DNA from 4 places in the Bradyrhizobium sp. IC3123 genome. Region 1 is predicted to be linked to each of the others. Evidence: predicted binding sites of a transcription regulator. Region 1 holds the regulator's gene; each other region holds the start of a gene.
What was found. Region 1 encodes LexA, which represses DNA repair genes until DNA is damaged. Its sites were predicted from a motif close to TGTTCNNNNTGTGTTCNG; they were not measured.

Region 1 (4,515 bases):
CCATCATCGCGCGCTATGTGCGCGACGAGGCCTACCGGTTGCATGAGATGGGCAAGATCAGCGATGCGGACTATTTCGCCTCGCTGCGGTCCTCGCTCGGGATCGGCATCTCGGATGCGCAATTCCTGGAAGGCTGGAACGCGATTTTCGCCGGCGAGATGCCTGATATCGCCGAGCTGCTGCCGCGCGCGGCGAAGCAGATGCCGCTCTACGCCTTCTCCAACACCAATCGGCCGCACGTCAACCATTTCTCGAAGGAATATGCCGGTCTGCTCGGCCATTTCCGCGAGCTGTATCTGTCCTCCAGCATCGGCCTGCGCAAGCCGGATGCCGAGGCCTTCGACCATGTCGTGGCGGCGATCGGCGTGCCGGCCGAGCGCATCGTGTTCTTCGATGACCTCGCCGAGAACATCGAGGGAGCACGGGCGCGCGGGTTGACCGCCGTGCATGTCACCTCGCCGCGTGATGTCGGGAACGTATTGAAAGCACTGGGGATCTGAGCCGCGGGAAAGCCCGGAGCGCGCTCACTTGCCGGAACAAAAACCGCTGAAAATGTGGAACCTGATCACTTTGTGCATTTTTATACAGAGTTCCGGGAACGGAATACCACCCTTCGGACTCATGAGTCCGTTGGGACTTCTACATTGGACTGATCGACGTGCTGGGCAAGACCTATCTCACCAAGCAAGCCTCTCTCCTGCTCGAATTCGCCAGAACCACCTCGGATTCTGACCTCTCCGCCAAGCTGATCAGCAAGGCCGCCGACCTAAAATCCCAGGCGGACCCGCTGCCGGACAAGGATCAGGGTCCCAAGCCGCCCGACGTCGCGGACATCAGTCCGGGCGATCCGACGGGGCGTTGAACGATGTTGGCCGTGGCGCTCGTCATTCTCGTCCTTGCCATGGCAATCCTCGTTCCGGTCTGTCTCGCCTTCCGCATCATGCCGCGGCGGAGTTGAGCCGACCTCCTCCACCCCCTGCGACCATGCAGGATAGATCATCCCGCGTGCTGCTTTGCCTCACGGCTGCACTCGGCTAGAACTCTCGCCGCCCATTGACTGATGTGCTCAGCAGGAGTTCGCCCGTGGCCCTGATGCCGGTTTCTGACGCGCTTGCTGCGGTGTTGGCCGGCGTCGAGCCGCTGGCTGAACAGATGGTTTGCCTCGACGAGGCCTACCATCGTGTGCTCGCCCGCGATGTCGCGGCGCGGCGCACGCAGCCGCCGGAGGCGATGTCGGCGATGGACGGCTATGCCGTGCGCACGGCCGACGCGGCATACGATTCGAGGTTGACCGTCGTCGGCGAGGTCGCGGCGGGCCGGCCGTTCGCGGGAAGCGTCGGCCCCGGCGAAGCCGTGCGGATCTTCACCGGCGGCGTCGTTCCCGACGGCGCCGATGCCGTCGTGATCCAGGAGGACACGGCTGCCGACGGCAAACATGTCACGATCAAGGAAGCCGCCATTTTCGGCCGGCACATCCGCCCTGCAGGCGTCGACTTCCGCGAAGGCGACGTGCTGCTGCGCAAGGGAATCCGCCTCACCGAGCGCGATCTCGCCCTCGCCGCCGGAATGAATCATCCGCATCTCGCCATCATCCGCCGCCCGAGGGTTGCCGTTCTCGCCACCGGCGACGAGCTCGTGATGCCGGGCACCACGCCTGGTCGCGGCCAGATCGTCTATTCCAACGGCTATGCCCTGCATGCGCTCGCCCGCAGCGAGGGCGCCGAGACCATCGACCTCGGAATTGCCGCCGATACGCTGGAGGCGACGTCCGCCGGCATCCGCCGCGCGCGCGAGAGCGGCGCCGACATCCTGATCACGACCGGCGGTGCCTCGGTGGGCGACCACGACCTGGTCCAGCAGGCGCTCAAGGGCGAAGGCATCGCGATGGCGTTCTGGAAGATCGCGATCCGGCCGGGCAAGCCGATGATGCACGGTCGGATAGGCGCGATGCGCGTGATTGGCCTGCCCGGCAATCCCGTGTCGTCCTACGTGTGCGCCTTCCTGTTCATGGTCCCCTTGATTCGCGCCCTGTCGGGCCGTTCAGCGATTCATCATCGGCGCGAGCGCGCCGTGCTGGGCCGCGATCTCGCCGCCAACGACCAGCGCGAGGACTATCTGCGTGCGCGGCTGGAGGAGCGCGACGACGGCACGCGCGTCGCCCTTCCGGTCAGCCATCAGGACTCCTCCCTTCTTGCGAATCTCGCTGCGGCACAGGTACTTCTGGTGCGCGCACCGTTCGCGCCGAAGGCCGAGGCCGGCACGCCTTGCGAGGTGCTCCGGCTGCCCGTCTGAGCCGCCCAGCCACACGCATTCCGCGAGCTTGGCCGCGTTCACCATAAATTAAGCAGTTGCGGAACACATATCGAACATATAGTGTCCGTTCATGATTTGTTTCGAGGATGTAGCGGCTTAGTGCCGGCTTCATCGTGTCGGAATCGAACGACATCAACCGGGGGACTTTGGTCGAGATGTTGACGCGCAAACAATACGAGCTTCTGCGATTCATCAGCGAACGTCTGAAGGAAAGCGGCGTGCCGCCGTCCTTCGACGAGATGAAGGATGCGCTCGACCTGCGCTCGAAGTCAGGCATCCATCGCCTGATCACTGCGCTCGAGGAGCGCGGCTTCATTCGCCGCCTGCCCAACCGTGCCCGTGCCATCGAGGTGATCAAGCTGCCCGAGCTCCAGGCCGCCGCCGGCAATCGCCGTGGCTTCACCCCGAGCGTGATCGAGGGCAATCTCGGCAAGGTGCGCGCGAGCTCCAGCCCGCCCGCGGACGAGGGCGAGCGCCCCGTCGCGGTGCCCGTGATGGGCCGCATCGCCGCCGGCACGCCGATCGAGGCGCTGCAGACCCGCAGCCATACCATCAGCGTGCCGCCGGACATGCTCGGCTCGGGCGAGCACTACGCGCTCGAAGTGCGCGGCGATTCGATGGTCGAGGCCGGCATCCTCGACGGCGACATGGCGCTGATCCAGCGCAACGAGACCGCAAATACCGGCGACATCGTGGTGGCATTGATCGACGACGAGGAGGCCACGCTCAAGCGCTTCCGCCGCCGCGGCGCCTCGATCGCGCTCGAGCCCGCCAATGCCGCCTACGAGGTCCGCATTCTTCCGCCGAACCGCGTGAAGATCCAGGGCAAGCTGATCGGGCTTTACCGGAAGTACTGATACGGGAAACATCAAGCGCCGCGCGCGTTTCGATCGGCATCGGCGATCCAGGATCGGAGCGGATACTTGTCCGCTCCGGCTGGACGGTTTCTCTGGTTCTGCGCCGGCTGTCCGGTCCATCTTCCCGCGCGACATTCCCCCGCGCAGGCGCGCAGCCATTTCTGCTTCGCCGGTAGAGTTGTGCCGGCAGTGCTGATAGCTCCGGCCGAATGCAAGGACGCGAGGTTTGTTCCTATCGAATCCGGGAAAGATAATGTGATCGCGCGCTGCGGACGCGAGCCGCAGATTTGCCCATAACCGAGCAGAGCGTTGTATGCTTCCACTCTGATAGAGGCCTGCGCCTCGAAAGAGACGCGGGTCGCTATCCCAGCATGAGGAGCACCCGATGTGTGACTACAGCCTGCATGCCGTCGCGACGCGCCCCGCCGAAGTCGGCGAGACGATCGTCACGACAACCTTCCGCGGCACCTCGACGCGCGGTTTCGCTTCCGAAGCCGATCCCTCCGTCGCGGTCTGTCTGCTGCCGGGGACGGAGCTCGCTTTCGCCGACAATGTCCGCTACGACAACCGCTGGATCTGGACGCGCACCGTGAACTCTCGCGTCGGCAAGTTCGGCAAGATCGACCCGCACATTCCCGATCGCCATCATGACGCGATCGAATTCCCCGACGGCAAATACGTGCTGGTGACGCAGCTCGTCGAAGGCCAGCGCGCGACCGTGCTGCAATTGCCGGTGACGCAGCCAGCCCCCGAGCGCGAGCACAAGCCGCAGATCGTCGCCGACACGCGGCCCACGATCACGCGCCTGCCGATCGGCTGACGCCCTTCGGCCGACAGGCCGAGCCCGGGATTGAAATTGCCATCGCCGGCCGAGGCCGGCGAGCCCGGTAAGTTTGTGTTTCAGGACATTCGATCGGCGAGCCCACCGCCGCGCCTCGTCGTCGCACGAAGTTTGGGCCGTGCTGCCCGCATTTTGAACGTCCGCTCCGCAGCCAAATGACCGATGCTGTCGTGGTTTGAGGCGGCGGACACGCTCGATGAAGACCTTCATTCGCGTCGTTGAACTTTGGGTACCCGACCGGACGCGCATGCGGCTGGAATTCGGCGGCGGCCTCTACGACGATGGGCTGTCCGCGTTCAAAGCCGTCAGCGAAGAGCTGCACTTCGGATATGACGAGGGACTTCCAGGCAAGGCCTGGGCCTGTGGCCACCCCGTCATCCTCACGAAATTCGCCAACTCCTATTTCAAGCGGACCGATCAGGCCGCTGCGGCCGGCCTCACCTGCGGCGTGGCGGTGCCGGTGTTCGCGGGCGAATTCCTGCAAGCCGTGCTGGTGCTGTTCTG
Region 2 (4,515 bases), on a different contig from region 1:
AATTTCGAAAAAATCTCAGCTCGCCTGCTTGGCCGGCTGGGTGTCGCCGACCTTCTTCTGGATGGCGCGCTTCAGCTCGACCGCGCGCGGGGAGAGCGCATCAGTGTTGGCCTTGAGCAGGTAGGCGTCCAGGCCGCCATTGTGGTCGACGCTCTTGATCGCGTTGGTGGAGACGCGCAGGCGCACGTTGCGGCCCAGGGCTTCCGAGATAAACGTCACGTTGACGAGGTTCGGCAGGAAGCGGCGCTTGGTCTTGATGTTGGAGTGGCTGACCTTGTGGCCGACGAGGGGGCCCTTGGCCGTCAGTTCGCAGCGGCGAGACATGGCATAAATCCTTTAGTTCGAACCCCCAACGAGTGCGGCCGCCATTTCGGCGCCACGGGGGCAAATTCTTTCGTCCTTGCAGGGAGCGGGCGGACGTATAGGGGGGAAGGGGCCTTGCGTCAAGGCGACGGGCCGTTTTTGGCCCGTCGTCCCGGGGCGGGCAGAGCCCGAACCCGGGATCTCGTGCCCCGCCTCGGTGTCATCGCCCGCGAAGGCGGGCGATCCAGTACTCCGCGGCGGCGCGGCTGACCAGAGGCGCTGCGGCGTACTGGATGCCCCGCCTTCGCGGGGCATGACAGCTGAGGGTGGGGAGAGGTGGGAACGTCCCCCGTTACCGTCCGATCACCAAAACGGCAATGATTGTCGCGCCTTACCATCACATAAAGGGCGTATTCGCCGTCGAAGAGTCCGGTGGAGTTCCCGGGGCTGCACGCCCCGACACATTGTTTGCCGCCGGTTTTGGCTTAAGTAACAGCACATCGCGCTCTGATTGGATTGTTTCGTGCCGACAACGCTTCATTTCGCGCAAGTCCTGCGCTCAGCCTGTCTGTGTCGGGGCGTCCGCTTGGACGTCCCCTTGGCCGGCCGGCTGATGGCGCTTTGTGGCCTGGCGGTGGTGCTGGGCCTGGCGTCCGGCGCGGCGCCGGCGGCGGCGCAAGGCAAGCTCGAGGCGCAATATGAGGCGACGCTGGCGGGCATTCCCGTCGGCAAGGGCGCCTGGAACATCGATATCCAGGACGACGTGTTCTCGGCGGCGGCCGCCGGCGGCACCACCGGGCTTTTGAAGTCGTTCACGGGCGGGTCCGGCACCGGCGCGAGCCAGGGGCGCGTCGTTGGCGGCGCGCTGGTTGCGACCGGCTACCAGGCCTCCACCACCACCCAGAAGAAGACCGAAGAGATCCGCATCACCCTCGACAAGGGCAATGTGAAGGATTTCGGCATTTTGCCGGAGCCGCCGGTCGATCCGGACCGCATCGTCGTCACCGAGGCCCACCGCCGCGGCGTCTGGGACCCCATGACGGCCTCGCTGCTGCGCGTGCCCGGCACCGGTGATCCCGTTTCGCAGGACGCCTGCCACAGCTCCGCGCCGGTGTTCGACGGCCGCATGCGCTACGAGCTCAAGCTCGATTTCAAGCGCATGGAGACCGTGAAGGCGGAGAAGGGGTACAAGGGCCCGGTCGTGGTCTGCGCGATCTATTTCGTGCCGATCGCCGGCTACATCCCCGACCGCCCGGTGATCAAATACCTCGCCGCCCAGCGCAACATGGAGATCGCGTTCGCCCCCATCGCCGGCACGCGCATCCTGGTCCCGTTCTGGCTGAAAGTGCCGACCCCGCTCGGCCCCGCCATGCTGGAAGCCACCAGCTTCATCACCGCCCCCCAGCCGCCACGCGTCGCGAAGACGCAGTAGGCAAGGAGGCCGCGCCGGCTCTCTCGGCCGTCATTCCGGGGCGCGCCATCTTGGCGCGAACCCGGAATCCATCGGGCTACAGAGACGGTTTCACGATGGATTCCGGGTTCGCGACTGCGTCGCACCCCGGAATGACGAGCGAAATGGGAGCCCAAAAGCGCGCCCTAATGATTTCAACGACTTACCTACTGTGCATGGGGTTGTTTTCGCACACTTCGTTTGACCAAACCCCGCCGCAGGGAATCCATTTGACTCCTCCCCGATTCTGATTCGACTCGGCGCCGTCCCCAGCTTTAACCACCCCGGTCGCTTGTGCGCCCCCGCAAAACTCCATCTAGTGCGCAACCAAGACGAGTCCCGCGACATGTTGCGTGAACGGAACGGGACTCACAGGGGAGTCAGCGATTCGGCCGCGATTCGTTCTAGAGTCGTTCCGAAGCTTAAAGCGAACGGGAAAAGCGTCGCAAAGTGAGACAGTTGCGCGGGATTTGGGGCGGGCGTTTTCACGCCCGCGGTGTGCCCCTCACCCTGAGGAGGCCGCGCAAGCGGCCGTCTCGAAGGGCGAGGGGCTTGGCTTGCCCAGCAGCACCAGCCGGGCCTTCATCCTTCGAGACGCGCTGACGCGCTCCTCAGGATGAGGAACGAAGAGCCAGCCCCCTCTCCGCCCCGGATAGCACTGACATTCGCCCAAATCGCCATTACCTAATCCCCTAGACATGGCTTTTTCCTCCTCCCCCTTCGCTTCCGAGCGCGCACCCGGCGCGGGCGTCACTGCGGTGCTCGGTCCGACCAACACCGGCAAGACCCATCTCGCCATCGAGCGGATGCTGGCGCATCCCTCGGGCATGATCGGCCTGCCGCTGCGCCTCTTGGCGCGCGAGGTCTACAACAAGATCGCCGACCGAGCCGGCGAGGCCAGCGTCGCGCTCGTCACCGGCGAGGAGAAGATCAAGCCGAAGAATCCGCGCTATTGGGTCTCGACCGTCGAGGCGATGCCGCGCGATATCGACGTCTCCTTCCTCGCCGTCGACGAGGTCCAGATCGCCGCCGATCTCGAGCGCGGCCACGTCTTCACCGACCGCATCCTCAACCGCCGCGGCCGCGACGAGACGCTGCTCTTGGGCGCCGCCACCATGCGCCCGATCATCGAGCGCCTGTTGCCGGGCGTGTCCATGATCACGCGGCCCAGATTGTCGCAGCTCGAATTCGCCGGCGATCGCAAGATCACGCGCCAGCCGCGCCGCACCGCCATCGTCGCGTTCTCGGCCGATGAAGTCTATGCGATTGCCGAGCTGATCCGCCGCCAGCATGGCGGCGCCGCCGTGGTGCTGGGCTCGCTGTCGCCGCGCACACGAAACGCGCAAGTGGCGATGTTCCAGAACGGCGACGTCGATTATCTCGTCGCCACCGATGCCGTCGGCATGGGCCTCAATCTCGACGTCGATCACGTCGCCTTCGCCTCCGACCGCAAGTTCGACGGCTACCAGTTCCGCCGCCTGACGCCGGCCGAATTCGCGCAGATCGCAGGCCGCGCCGGCCGCGCCACCCGCAACGGCACCTTCGGCACCACGGGCCGCTGCGCGCCGTTCGAGCCCGAGCTCGTCAACGCGCTGCAGAACCACACCTTCGATGCCGTGAAGGTGCTGCAATGGCGCAATTCCAAGCTCGATTTCTCCTCGCTCGGCGCGCTCCAGGTCTCGCTGAACCTCGCCCCCGGCCACGAGACGCTGACGCGCGCGCCGATCGCCGAGGACATGCGCGTGCTCGATCACGCCGCCCGCGACGGCGAGGTGCGCGATATCGCGCATGGCAAGGCTGCCGTGGAGCGGCTCTGGGAAGCCTGCCAGGTCCCGGACTATAGAAAGCTGTCGCCGGCCGCCCATGCCGAGCTGGTGACGACGCTGTACGGCTTCCTGATGCGCAAGGGCTGCATTCCCGATGCCTGGTTCGAGTCCCAGGTCACCCAGGCCGACCGCATCGACGGCGACATCGACACGCTGTCGGCCCGAATCGCCCAGATCCGCACCTGGACCTTCGTCGCCAACCGCCCGGACTGGCTGAAAGACCCGGAACGCTGGCAGGGGATCGCGCGGGAGGTCGAAAATAAATTGTCGGATGCGCTCCATGAACGCTTGACTGAGCGTTTCGTTGATCGCCGGACCAGTGTATTGATGCGCCGCCTGCGGGAGAACACGAGCTTGAATACTGAAATCGGCAAGACCGGCGAAGTCATCGTCGAAGGCCATGTCATCGGCCGCCTCGATGGCTTCACCTTTGCACCGGATGCGGCGGAAGCCGGCTCCGATGCGAAAGCCTTGCAGGCTGCAGCGCAAGCGGTGCTCGCCGGCGAGATCAACGCGCGCGCCGAAAAGCTGGGCAATGCGCCGGACGAGCAGTTCGTGCTGACGTCCGAAGGCATCATCCGCTGGACCGGCGATGCCGTGGCGCGCCTTGCCGCCGCAGACGAGGCGCTGCATCCGCGCATCCGCATCATCTCGGACGAGCGCCTGACCGGCGCGCCCCGCGACAAGGTGCAGGCGCGGCTCGAGCTCTGGCTCAAGACGCACATCGAAAAGCTGCTCGGGCCGATGTTCGAGCTGTCGAAGGCCGAGGACGTCACCGGCATTGCCCGCGGCATCGCCTATCAGCTGGTCGAGGCGCTCGGCGTGCTCGAGCGTCCGAAGATCGCCAGCGAGCTGAAAGATCTCGACCAGTCCTCGCGCGCCGTCTTGCGCAAATACGGCGTCCGCTTCGGCGCCTATCACATCTATTTCCCCGGC
Region 3 (4,515 bases), on a different contig from region 1:
GAATGGTCTTGAGCTCGCCGTGCAGCGTGTAGGGCGGGTTGACGATCAAGAGACCGGTGGAGGTGAGGGCGGCGCTGTTGGCTTGCGGCGCGACGCTGAATTCGAGGCGAAGGCATTTTCCGGGCGGCTTTGCTGCAGCTGCGAGCCGCGCGACGGTTTGTGCCAGCGTGTCGGTGGCGCGCCGGTTCTTGGCGGGATACCAGATTACGTAGATACCGGTCGGCCATTTCGCGAACGCTGCCGAGAAGGCTTCGCCGAGCCGCTCGAACTCGTCCTTGGCCTCGAAGGGCGGATCGATCAGCACGAGGCCACGCCGCTCCTTCGGCGGCACGAAGGCCGGCAGCGCCACCCAGCCGTCGAGATCGACCACGCGCGCCTGCTCGTCGCGGCGCAGCGCGTCGATCAGCGCTTTCCGTGCCTTCGGCTCGAGCTCGCAGGCGACGAGCCGGTCTTGCGGCCTGAGCAAGCCGCGCGCGATCAACGGCGAGCCCGGATAGGCCTTGAGCTCCCCCTTCGGATTGAAGGCGCGGACGATGTCGAGATAGGGCTTCGTCAGTGCCGCGCTTTCGTTCGACAGGCGGGCCTGCAGCAGCCGCGCAATGCCGGTCAGCCATTCGCCGCCGCGGCGAGCCTCGTCGCTGTCGAGATCGTAGAGGCCGGCGCCGGCATGGGTGTCGATGACGCGGAACGCTGCCGGCTTGTCCTGCAGATAAGTGAGGATGCGCGCCAGCACGATGTGCTTGATGACATCGGCGAAGCTGCCGGCGTGGAAGGCGTGGCGGTAGTTCATGGCGGAGAGGACTACGTTGTCTGGCGCGATCCTAACCCCTGTCATTGCGAGCGCAGCGAAGCAATCCAGAAATGCGTCCGCGGAGGCACTCTGGATTGCTTCGCTGCGCTCGCAATGACTGAGCTACCCGCCCCTGATCGGCGGCATCGTGACCTGGTCGCGGCGGCAGGCGCGGCGCTCGTCGCAGGCGCGGAATTGCAGATCCTTGCTGAGGCAGATGCGGACCTCGGACAGCCGAGTCCGGTTGCAGGTGACCGAGACGGCGGCATTGCCGAGACCCGGATTGGCCTTGATGAAGGCTTCTTCGACCTCCGCCGGCGCGATGGTCTTGGCCTGCGACAGGTCGAGATACTCGGCCGGAATCTTGATTGCGGCGCGCGCTTTGCGGATCATCTCGAAATAGCTGCGGCCCTCCAGCCCGGAGCAGGTGCCGTGCTTGTCCCATTCGTTGAAGATCAGGCCCGGCGCCGGCATCAGGTCGAGCATCGAGGAGACGATGTTGCGGTTCAGCCGCGGCGCCGGCCGCTGGCAATATTCGGGAAAGCCGTTTTCATATTGCGGCCACAGCCCATGCACCACGAAGGCGTAGGGCCGTCCGCTGCATTGCATCTGGGACCGTCCGCCGCGCTCGGCGGCTTCCTCGCAGAACGAGGGCGACCACGATAGCGCCAGCACATAGAAGTCGAACTCGCCGGGTGCGTTTTGCCGCTTATCCTGTGCCTTCGCACCGCCGGCGAGGCTGGCCAACCCCGCAATGAGGATCAGCGAGATCATCAAACGGGACAACGAACGCAATCTGGAGTGAAACATGGCGACGCCCCTCAACTAGACTGTGCACACAGCCTAGCAGGCGATGGGAACATTTCAAGAACAAAATTGGACAATCGTCGGCTAGCTGAGCCGAATAAGCCGGTGTCGGAGTCAGGGCTTGGCGGCGCGGCACGCCGGATTGTAGGCCCAGTTGCGGTCGACGCCGACGACGCACCATTCGACACCGTTGCCGTAGGAGGCAAAGCCGCCATCCTCGATGATCGAGAAATGCACCTTGCGCGCCTTGCCGTCATTGAGCATGGCCTCGCCGGTGCAATAGCGCCGCGGAATGTTGTCGGACTGCCAGGGCCGGAACGCGGTCTCGCGAACGGCGGAGAAACCGGTGATCTGCAACGAAGAATTCCAGAACGTGTATTCCTTTTCGGCGAACTCGTGCACGATCCTCGGCAGAGCCCAGTCGCAAGGGGCGACGGCACCGTCATAGCGCGGCCCGCTCAGCCAGAAATTCAGCTCGAGCGGATTGGCGGCCCTGGCCTCGCCGAGCGACAGCGCTCCCAACATGAGGCCGAGCACGGCGGCAAAGCGGAGCGATTTCAGGGAGGGGGCGCGCATGGTCAATCCGGACAGCTAAGGTCTTGCGAAGGCTGGACGGTGCCGCGAAGGTTGGGGCGGGTCAAGTGCAGCGCGGCAACACTTCGCCAGGACTTGACCAGGATGTCGCGGCCAACAGGGGTTCGGTTCTTTTCACGTCCGTCCCGGCACCGTAGACTGGCGCCAGCCAATTGGAGTGACGGGAATGCGAATCATTGCGGCCGCGGGCCTTCTTGCCAGCCTGATTGTCTCGGGCATGGCGAGCCAGTCGGCGCGCGCCGACATCTTTTCTCTGGTGCCGCCGTTCAAGGGCAACGACACCGGCGGCATCATCGCCTATTCGATGGCGACCCAGGTCGATGCGCGTCAGGTCGCCGTCGATCACTGCGCCCGCTACGGCAAGGTCGCGAAATTCCTGGGCGTGCAGGCCTATGAGGGCGGCTACATCTCGTTCTCCTGCCGCTGGGTGCCCTATGGCGCCGCCGACCGGCCGATCCGCACACTGTACTGAGGCGCTGTCGTAGGCGCCGCACCTCTCTCAGCCGGGAGCTTCCCTCATGACGCGCAAACTCGCTTTGCTCGGCTCGATGCTTTGCCTCGCGTTGTCGGCAGGCAGCGCCAGCGCCGACGAACTGCCGCTGCGCAAGGCCGGTCTTTGGGAGATGAAGCTGGTCACATCGGGCTCGCCCATGCCCGAGATGACCATGCAGCACTGCACCGACGAGACCGTCGACAAGGAGATGAGCAACAACGTCTCCCCGATGGCCAAGCAGATCTGCGCCAAGCAGGAGATCAAGAAGACCGCGACCGGCTATGTCAGCGATTCCGAGTGCAGCGTCGCCGGCGTCAGCACGACCTCGCATGCCGAGATCACCGGCGATTTCAATTCGGCCTACACGGTGAAGACGACCTCACACGCCAAAGGCGGCGTTGCTGGTGCGGCGGGGCGCGATAGCACGACGACGCTGCAAGCCAAGTGGCTCGGGGCCTGCAAGCCGGATCAGAAGCCCGGTGACATCGTCATGCCCGGCGGCTTCAAGATGAACACGCGCGACATGGACAAGCTGAAGGCGCTGCTGCCGAAGTAGGTGTGCTCTTTCCCTCTCCCCTTGTGGGAGAGGGTGGATCGCCGCAAAGCGGCGAGACGGGTGAGGGGTTTCTCTCCGCGAATTCAATGAGACTTGGACGCGCGGAGAGATACCCCTCATCCGGCGCTTCGCGCCCTTCTCCCGCAAGGGGAGAAGGGAAAACCGCACCTACACCGGTATCCGCACGCTCGCCCTCAATCCTCCCATCGGGCTGTCACCGAGCGTGATGTCGCCGCCGTGCGAGCGGGCGATGTCGCGGGCAATCGCGAGCCCCAGGCCGGTGCCGCCTTCGTCCTGGTTGCGGGCGTTGTCCAGCCGCAGGAACGGCTTGAATACCTCTTCGCGCAAGTGGGCGGGAATGCCGGGGCCGTCATCGTCGACGGTGACGGTCAAATAACGGTGATCGCGCTGGCCGGTGATGGCGATGTTCTTGCCGTAGCGCGCTGCGTTGGTGACGAGGTTGGCGAGGCAGCGCTTGAACGAAGCCGGCTTCACCGTCACCACGGGCAGGCCGTTGAAGGCGACGGTCGCGGTATGGCCGTGACGCTCGGCATCGCTGCGCAGCTCCTCGAGCGCCTGCGCCATGTCGGTCGGCTGCGACTGCTCGCCGGAATCGCCGCGGGCGAACGCAAGGTAATCCTCCAGCATCATCGACATTTCGTCGACGTCCTTGCGCATGCCTTCGAGCTCGGGACTGTCTCCGATCAGTGCCAGCTCGAGCTTGAAGCGGGTCAGGATGGTGCGCAGATCGTGGCTGACGCCGGCGAGCATCGCGGTGCGCTGCTCCATCGTGCGCTCGATGCGCGACTTCATCTCCAGGAAGGCGACGGCCGCGCGCCGCACCTCGCGCGCGCCGCGCGGCCGGAAATTCGGGGCCTCGCGGCCCTTGCCGAAACTCTCGGCGGCATCGGCGAGGCGCAGGATCGGCTTGATCTGGTTGCGCAGGAACAGCACCGCGACGATCAACAGGATCGAGGACGTGCCGACCATCCAGAACAGGAAGATCTCCGAGTTCGAGGCATAGGCGGCGCTGCGCTGCGCGAACACGCGCATCACGGCGTCGTCGAGCTGGATGCGGATCTCGACCAGGTTGGAGCGGCCGACCGTGTCGATCCAGAACGAGCGGCCGATCTGGCGGCCGAGCTGCACCGACAGCGTCTGGTCGAGCAGCGAGAAGAACGGTTTTGGTCCCGGCGGCGGCATGTCGCCGGCAGGCAGGAAATCGACGACGAGGCCGAGTCGCTGCTGCGCGATGCGGCGGATCTCGGTGCGGTC
Region 4 (4,515 bases), 110 kb from region 1:
GGCCGAAGCCAGCAAAAGCTTCTTCATATCCATTCCCCACTTCCATTTCTCATTCCGGTCTTCCGGAGAGCGGAAGAGCAGCGGACCTTATGACTCAAGCAACGTCATTGCTTTTACACCATTGAAGCCAAAGGTTGTGTCACCCAGCGGCCACACCCCTTCGAAAAGCGCGAGCGAACGGGCGGCCGCAACAAACAAAAAGGCCGGCGCGAGGCCGGCCTTTCGTGACGATGATGCGTCAGAGACGAAGCTCAGTACTTGGCGACGACCGGGCCGCCGAAGTGGTAGTTCACGCCGACCTGCACGGTGTGGAGGTCGAGAGTGCCGGTGTTGACCGGGAAGACGCCCGAGAAGTAGGTCTCGCCGCCCAGGCTGCGATAGAGGTACTCGCCCTTGACCGACCAGTTCGGAGCAAACATCGCCTCGACGCCCGCGCCGACCGTCCAGCCCGAATGGAACTGGCTCTCCGAGAGGCTCAGAACAGGGGGCGCGCTGACGCTGATCTTGTTGTTGATCCAGGCGTAACCACCCGTGGCGTACAGCAGGACGCTCGGGGAAGCGAGCCAGCCGATGCGACCACGCACGGTGCCGAGCGCGTCGATACGCGAACTGACCGTCGTGGGAACGAGGGCGCCACCAAAATCAACAAGACCGGTCGCCGAGGCGTTTACGTCAGCCCACGCGCCATCAGCTTCGATGCCGAACACGACGTTGGAGGTCTGCCAGTTGTAGCCAACGGTGCCGCCGACGAAACCGCCCTGCATGCGCGGATCATCGGAGCTGTTTTCCCAGGCGCCGCCACCGACGATACCCAGGTAAAAGCCGGTCCAGTTGTAGACCGAGGCAACAGGCGCAGGCGCCTTGGTGTAGGGGCGGGCTGCCAGATCAGCAGCCGAAGCGGGGGCCGCGAGAGCGAACAAACAGGCCGAAGCCAACAAAACCTTCTTCATTTTCAACTTAATCCCAGTCCCAGTTTCTGTTGTTGCCTTCCGTGGCGGAAGGGCAGCGGACTCAAACGGCCCAACTGACGCCGTCTTTACACCACCAAAGCCGCAAGTTGTGTCTCCGAAAAGCCACAACAGTCCAAAAGGTGATGGTTACTGACTTATTTACGTCCAGGCATGTGCCGAAAAAAAGAAGGGCCGGCGCAGGGCCGGCCCTTCCATTTGCTCGCGAAATGAGAGGGATATCAGTACCTCGCGACCAACGGGCCGCCGAAGCGATAATTCAGGCGGACTAGACCCATGTCGACGTCCTGACTGATGCGATCGCTCCCGAAGGCAACGCCCGCAGGCGTCGTGAAGGCGATCGTACGGTCGCCGAGGAAGATGTGGTTGTACTCGACGCCGAGCGTCCAGTTCGGAGCAAATCCGAATTCCAGGCCGGCGCCAACGGTGCCGCCCCAGCGGGTCTCGCGAGCCGACGCCAGCAGCGTGCCGGCGCCAGGCGTGCCAGGCGCGGCATAGACGTCGTACTTGTCCCCGACTACGGCGGCGCCGCCCTTCACATAGAGCAGCACGTTGTTCCAGGCATAACCGACCTGGCCCGTGATCAGGCCAAAAGCATCGATGTGAGAGCGGTTACGATCACCGGTGACCAAAGCGCTTCCAGGGAAGAGGAGGCTGACGTTGTCCCCCGAGAAGTCAGCCCAGTTGCCCTGGCCCTCGAGGCCGAACACCCAATTGGTCGACTGCCAGCGGTAGCCGATCTGACCACCGACCGTGCCGCCGGTCGCATCGTGACAGCCTTCAGCCACCAGAACGCCCGTGACCGGGGTCACGAAGTCCCAGCACTTGCGGCTCGTGCCGCCGCCGCCGTTGACGCCGATGTAGAAGCCGCTCCAGTCGTAAACCGCGGCGACCGCCGGGGCCGGAGCCTTGGTGTAGGGACGCGCAGCCATATCCGCCGCGCTTGCCGGAGCCGACAGCCCCATTGCCATTGCACTGATTACGCCGAAAAGAATCTTATTCATTGCAGTCTCCCCAAGTTTCGTCCGCTTCATGAAAGTCCCCGAAGCGGCTGATCAGACGCGACACCCATATGAATCAATTCCAAGGCAAAGGTAGCCTAAGGAAAGGGCAGAGTCCGTCTCCGGAATGCCACACTTGCGGATTGATTGAATGGGTTCCAACTTGATGAATGTTAAATGGTTTTTGCCATACTCGGGAACCCAAAAAGGTTCCATTCGAGGGCTGTCCTTTTTTGTGGCATGAGAGGACATGCGGGAAATTTCCGCTCGCTCGTGCCGAAGAACAAATCTGGAACAAACGTGCGCGCGATGCTATATGTGGGGATAACCTTGGGGGTGGCAGGCTGATCGGTGCCCGCAAGCGTATAGGGTCGCCCTAGCGGGCGCAGAGGAACGCGGGCAGCGGATTCGCCCTTTTGAAATTCAGTGGCATTCGGAGTGGAGAGCGGCGATGGCGGGAAGCGTCAACAAGGTCATTCTGGTTGGAAATCTCGGCAAGGATCCCGAAATCCGCCGCACCCAGGACGGGCGGCCGATCGCGAATTTGAGCATCGCGACCTCGGAGACCTGGCGCGACAAGAACACCGGCGAGCGCAAGGAGAAGACCGAGTGGCATCGCGTCGTGATCTTCTCTGAGCCGCTTTGCAAGATCGTCGAACAGTATCTGAAGAAGGGCGCAAAGGTTTACATCGAAGGCGCGCTCCAGACCCGCAAGTACACCGACCAGAGCGGCGTCGAGAAATACTCGACCGAGGTCGTGCTGCAGGGCTTCAACTCAACGCTGACGATGCTGGACGGCCGCGGTGGCGGCGGCGGAGGTGGCAGCTTCGGCGACGAGCCGGGCGGCGACTTCGGCTCCTCCGGACCCGTCAGCAGCGCGCCGCGCCGTCCCGTTGCCGCCGGCGGCGGCCGCAACAGCGACATGGACGACGATATCCCGTTCTGAGAGGGCGGGATTACTCGACGGAGATGCGGCGGCAACCTCGGCGCCGCTTGCGCCTCCCCGTCAGGAGACATTCCTAATTGACTGAACGGGCTCGGATTTTCCGGGCGCGCTTCATGTGTGGGGTGAGGTTCGTATCAAGCCGGGCAAAACGGGTTGACCGGAGGCCCCTTGACGCGTGTTCAGGCCGGCGTTGCGGGCGTTCATGAAGGACCGATTCCGGGGGCGTGCAGGGCGCTGTTCCGAAGCCGTAAGTTATTGGAAGAATAAGCGGAAAAAGGACTTTCCGAGGGCGGTCAGGGTGGTTATCCGACCCCGGATGCGCTATATGATTCCCAGACAAACCCTCACCGGATTCCCCCTTGGCTGACGACGATAACAAGCCCGGCGACCAGCCGGCGCACCCCTCGGACATTCGCCCCGTTTCGATCTACGAGGAGATGAAGAAGTCCTACCTCGATTACGCCATGAGCGTGATCGTGGCGCGTGCGCTGCCCGATGCCCGCGACGGGTTGAAGCCGGTCCATCGCCGCATCCTGTTCGCGATGAACAATCGCGGCGATACCCCGGATAAGAAGCACAAGAAGTCCGCCGGTGCCGTCGGCGAGGTCATGGGTAAGTACCATCCGCATGGCGACCAGGCGATCTACGACGCCTTGGTGCGCATGGCGCAGGACTTCTCGATGCGCGCGCCCTTGATCGACGGGCAGGGCAATTTCGGCTCGGTCGACGGCGATCCCCCGGCGGCGATGCGCTACACCGAGTCGCGCCTGACCAAGATCGCGCTGAAGCTGCTCGAGGACATCGACGACGATACGGTCGACTTCCAGGACAATTACGACGGCTCCGAAAGGGAGCCGGTGGTGCTGCCCGCCCGGTTCCCGAACCTCCTGGTCAACGGCGCCGGTGGCATCGCGGTCGGCATGGCCACCAATATCCCGCCGCACAATCTCGGCGAGGTGATCGACGCCTGCGTCGCGCTGATCGACAATCCGGCGCTGACGATCGACGAGCTCAACGCCATCATCCCGGGGCCTGATTTCCCGACCGGCGGCATCATTCTCGGACGCCAGGGCATCCGCAGCGCCTATCATCTCGGCCGCGGCTCCATCGTGATGCGCGGCAAGGTCACCTTCGAGACGCTCCGGAAAGAACGCGAGGCGATCGTCATCACCGAGATCCCGTATCAGGTGAACAAGGCGACGATGGTCGAGCGCATCGCCGAGCTCTACAAGGAAAAGAAGATCGAAGGCATCTCCGACCTGCGCGACGAGTCCGACCGCGACGGCTACCGCGTCGTCGTCGAGCTCAAGCGCGATGCCGTGCCCGACGTGGTACTGAACCAGCTCTACAAGTTCACGCCGCTGCAAACGAGCTTCGGCGTCAACGCCGTCGCGCTCGATTCCGGCCGTCCGCAGACCATGAACCTGAAGGACATGCTGACGATCTTCGTCGGCTTCCGCGAGCAGGTCGTGACCCGCCGGACCAAATACAAGCTGCGCAAGGCGCGCGAGCGCGCGCACGAGCAGGTCGGCCTCGCCATCGCGGTCGCCAATATCGACGAGATCATCAAGGTGATCCGGCACTCGCCGACGCCGGCCGC

Region 2: a site for LexA is predicted at 2,154-2,171, ahead of I6F20_RS25700 (helicase-related protein). Genes of this name have one in related genera too.
Region 3: a site for LexA is predicted at 1,646-1,663, ahead of I6F20_RS15385 (ribonuclease T2 family protein). Genes of this name have one in related genera too.
Region 4: a site for LexA is predicted at 2,249-2,266, ahead of I6F20_RS05160 (single-stranded DNA-binding protein). Genes of this name have one in related genera too.

Annotation. Positions count from the first base shown of each region.
Region 1 covers NZ_JADYVF010000001.1:929,919-934,433, reverse strand. Annotated here, with positions in the region: gene I6F20_RS04635 (HAD family hydrolase) at 1-500, shown strand, start outside; gene I6F20_RS04630 (hypothetical protein) at 659-862, shown strand; gene I6F20_RS04625 (molybdopterin molybdotransferase MoeA) at 1,084-2,292, shown strand; gene lexA (transcriptional repressor LexA) at 2,469-3,170, shown strand; gene I6F20_RS04615 (hypothetical protein) at 3,556-3,990, shown strand; gene I6F20_RS04610 (GAF domain-containing protein) at 4,208-4,515, shown strand, end outside.
Region 2 covers NZ_JADYVF010000009.1:5,339-9,853, forward strand. Annotated here, with positions in the region: gene rpmB (50S ribosomal protein L28) at 16-324, opposite strand; gene I6F20_RS25695 (DUF3108 domain-containing protein) at 917-1,735, shown strand; gene I6F20_RS25700 (helicase-related protein) at 2,452-4,515, shown strand, end outside.
Region 3 covers NZ_JADYVF010000004.1:223,782-228,296, reverse strand. Annotated here, with positions in the region: gene I6F20_RS15390 (23S rRNA (adenine(2030)-N(6))-methyltransferase RlmJ) at 1-790, opposite strand, end outside; gene I6F20_RS15385 (ribonuclease T2 family protein) at 914-1,600, opposite strand; gene I6F20_RS15380 (hypothetical protein) at 1,712-2,173, opposite strand; gene I6F20_RS15375 (hypothetical protein) at 2,358-2,663, shown strand; gene I6F20_RS15370 (DUF3617 domain-containing protein) at 2,710-3,240, shown strand; gene I6F20_RS15365 (ATP-binding protein) at 3,409-4,515, opposite strand, start outside.
Region 4 covers NZ_JADYVF010000001.1:1,042,672-1,047,186, forward strand. Annotated here, with positions in the region: gene I6F20_RS05145 (outer membrane protein) at 1-27, opposite strand, end outside; gene I6F20_RS05150 (outer membrane protein) at 252-950, opposite strand; gene I6F20_RS05155 (outer membrane protein) at 1,190-1,972, opposite strand; gene I6F20_RS05160 (single-stranded DNA-binding protein) at 2,421-2,915, shown strand; gene gyrA (DNA gyrase subunit A) at 3,275-4,515, shown strand, end outside.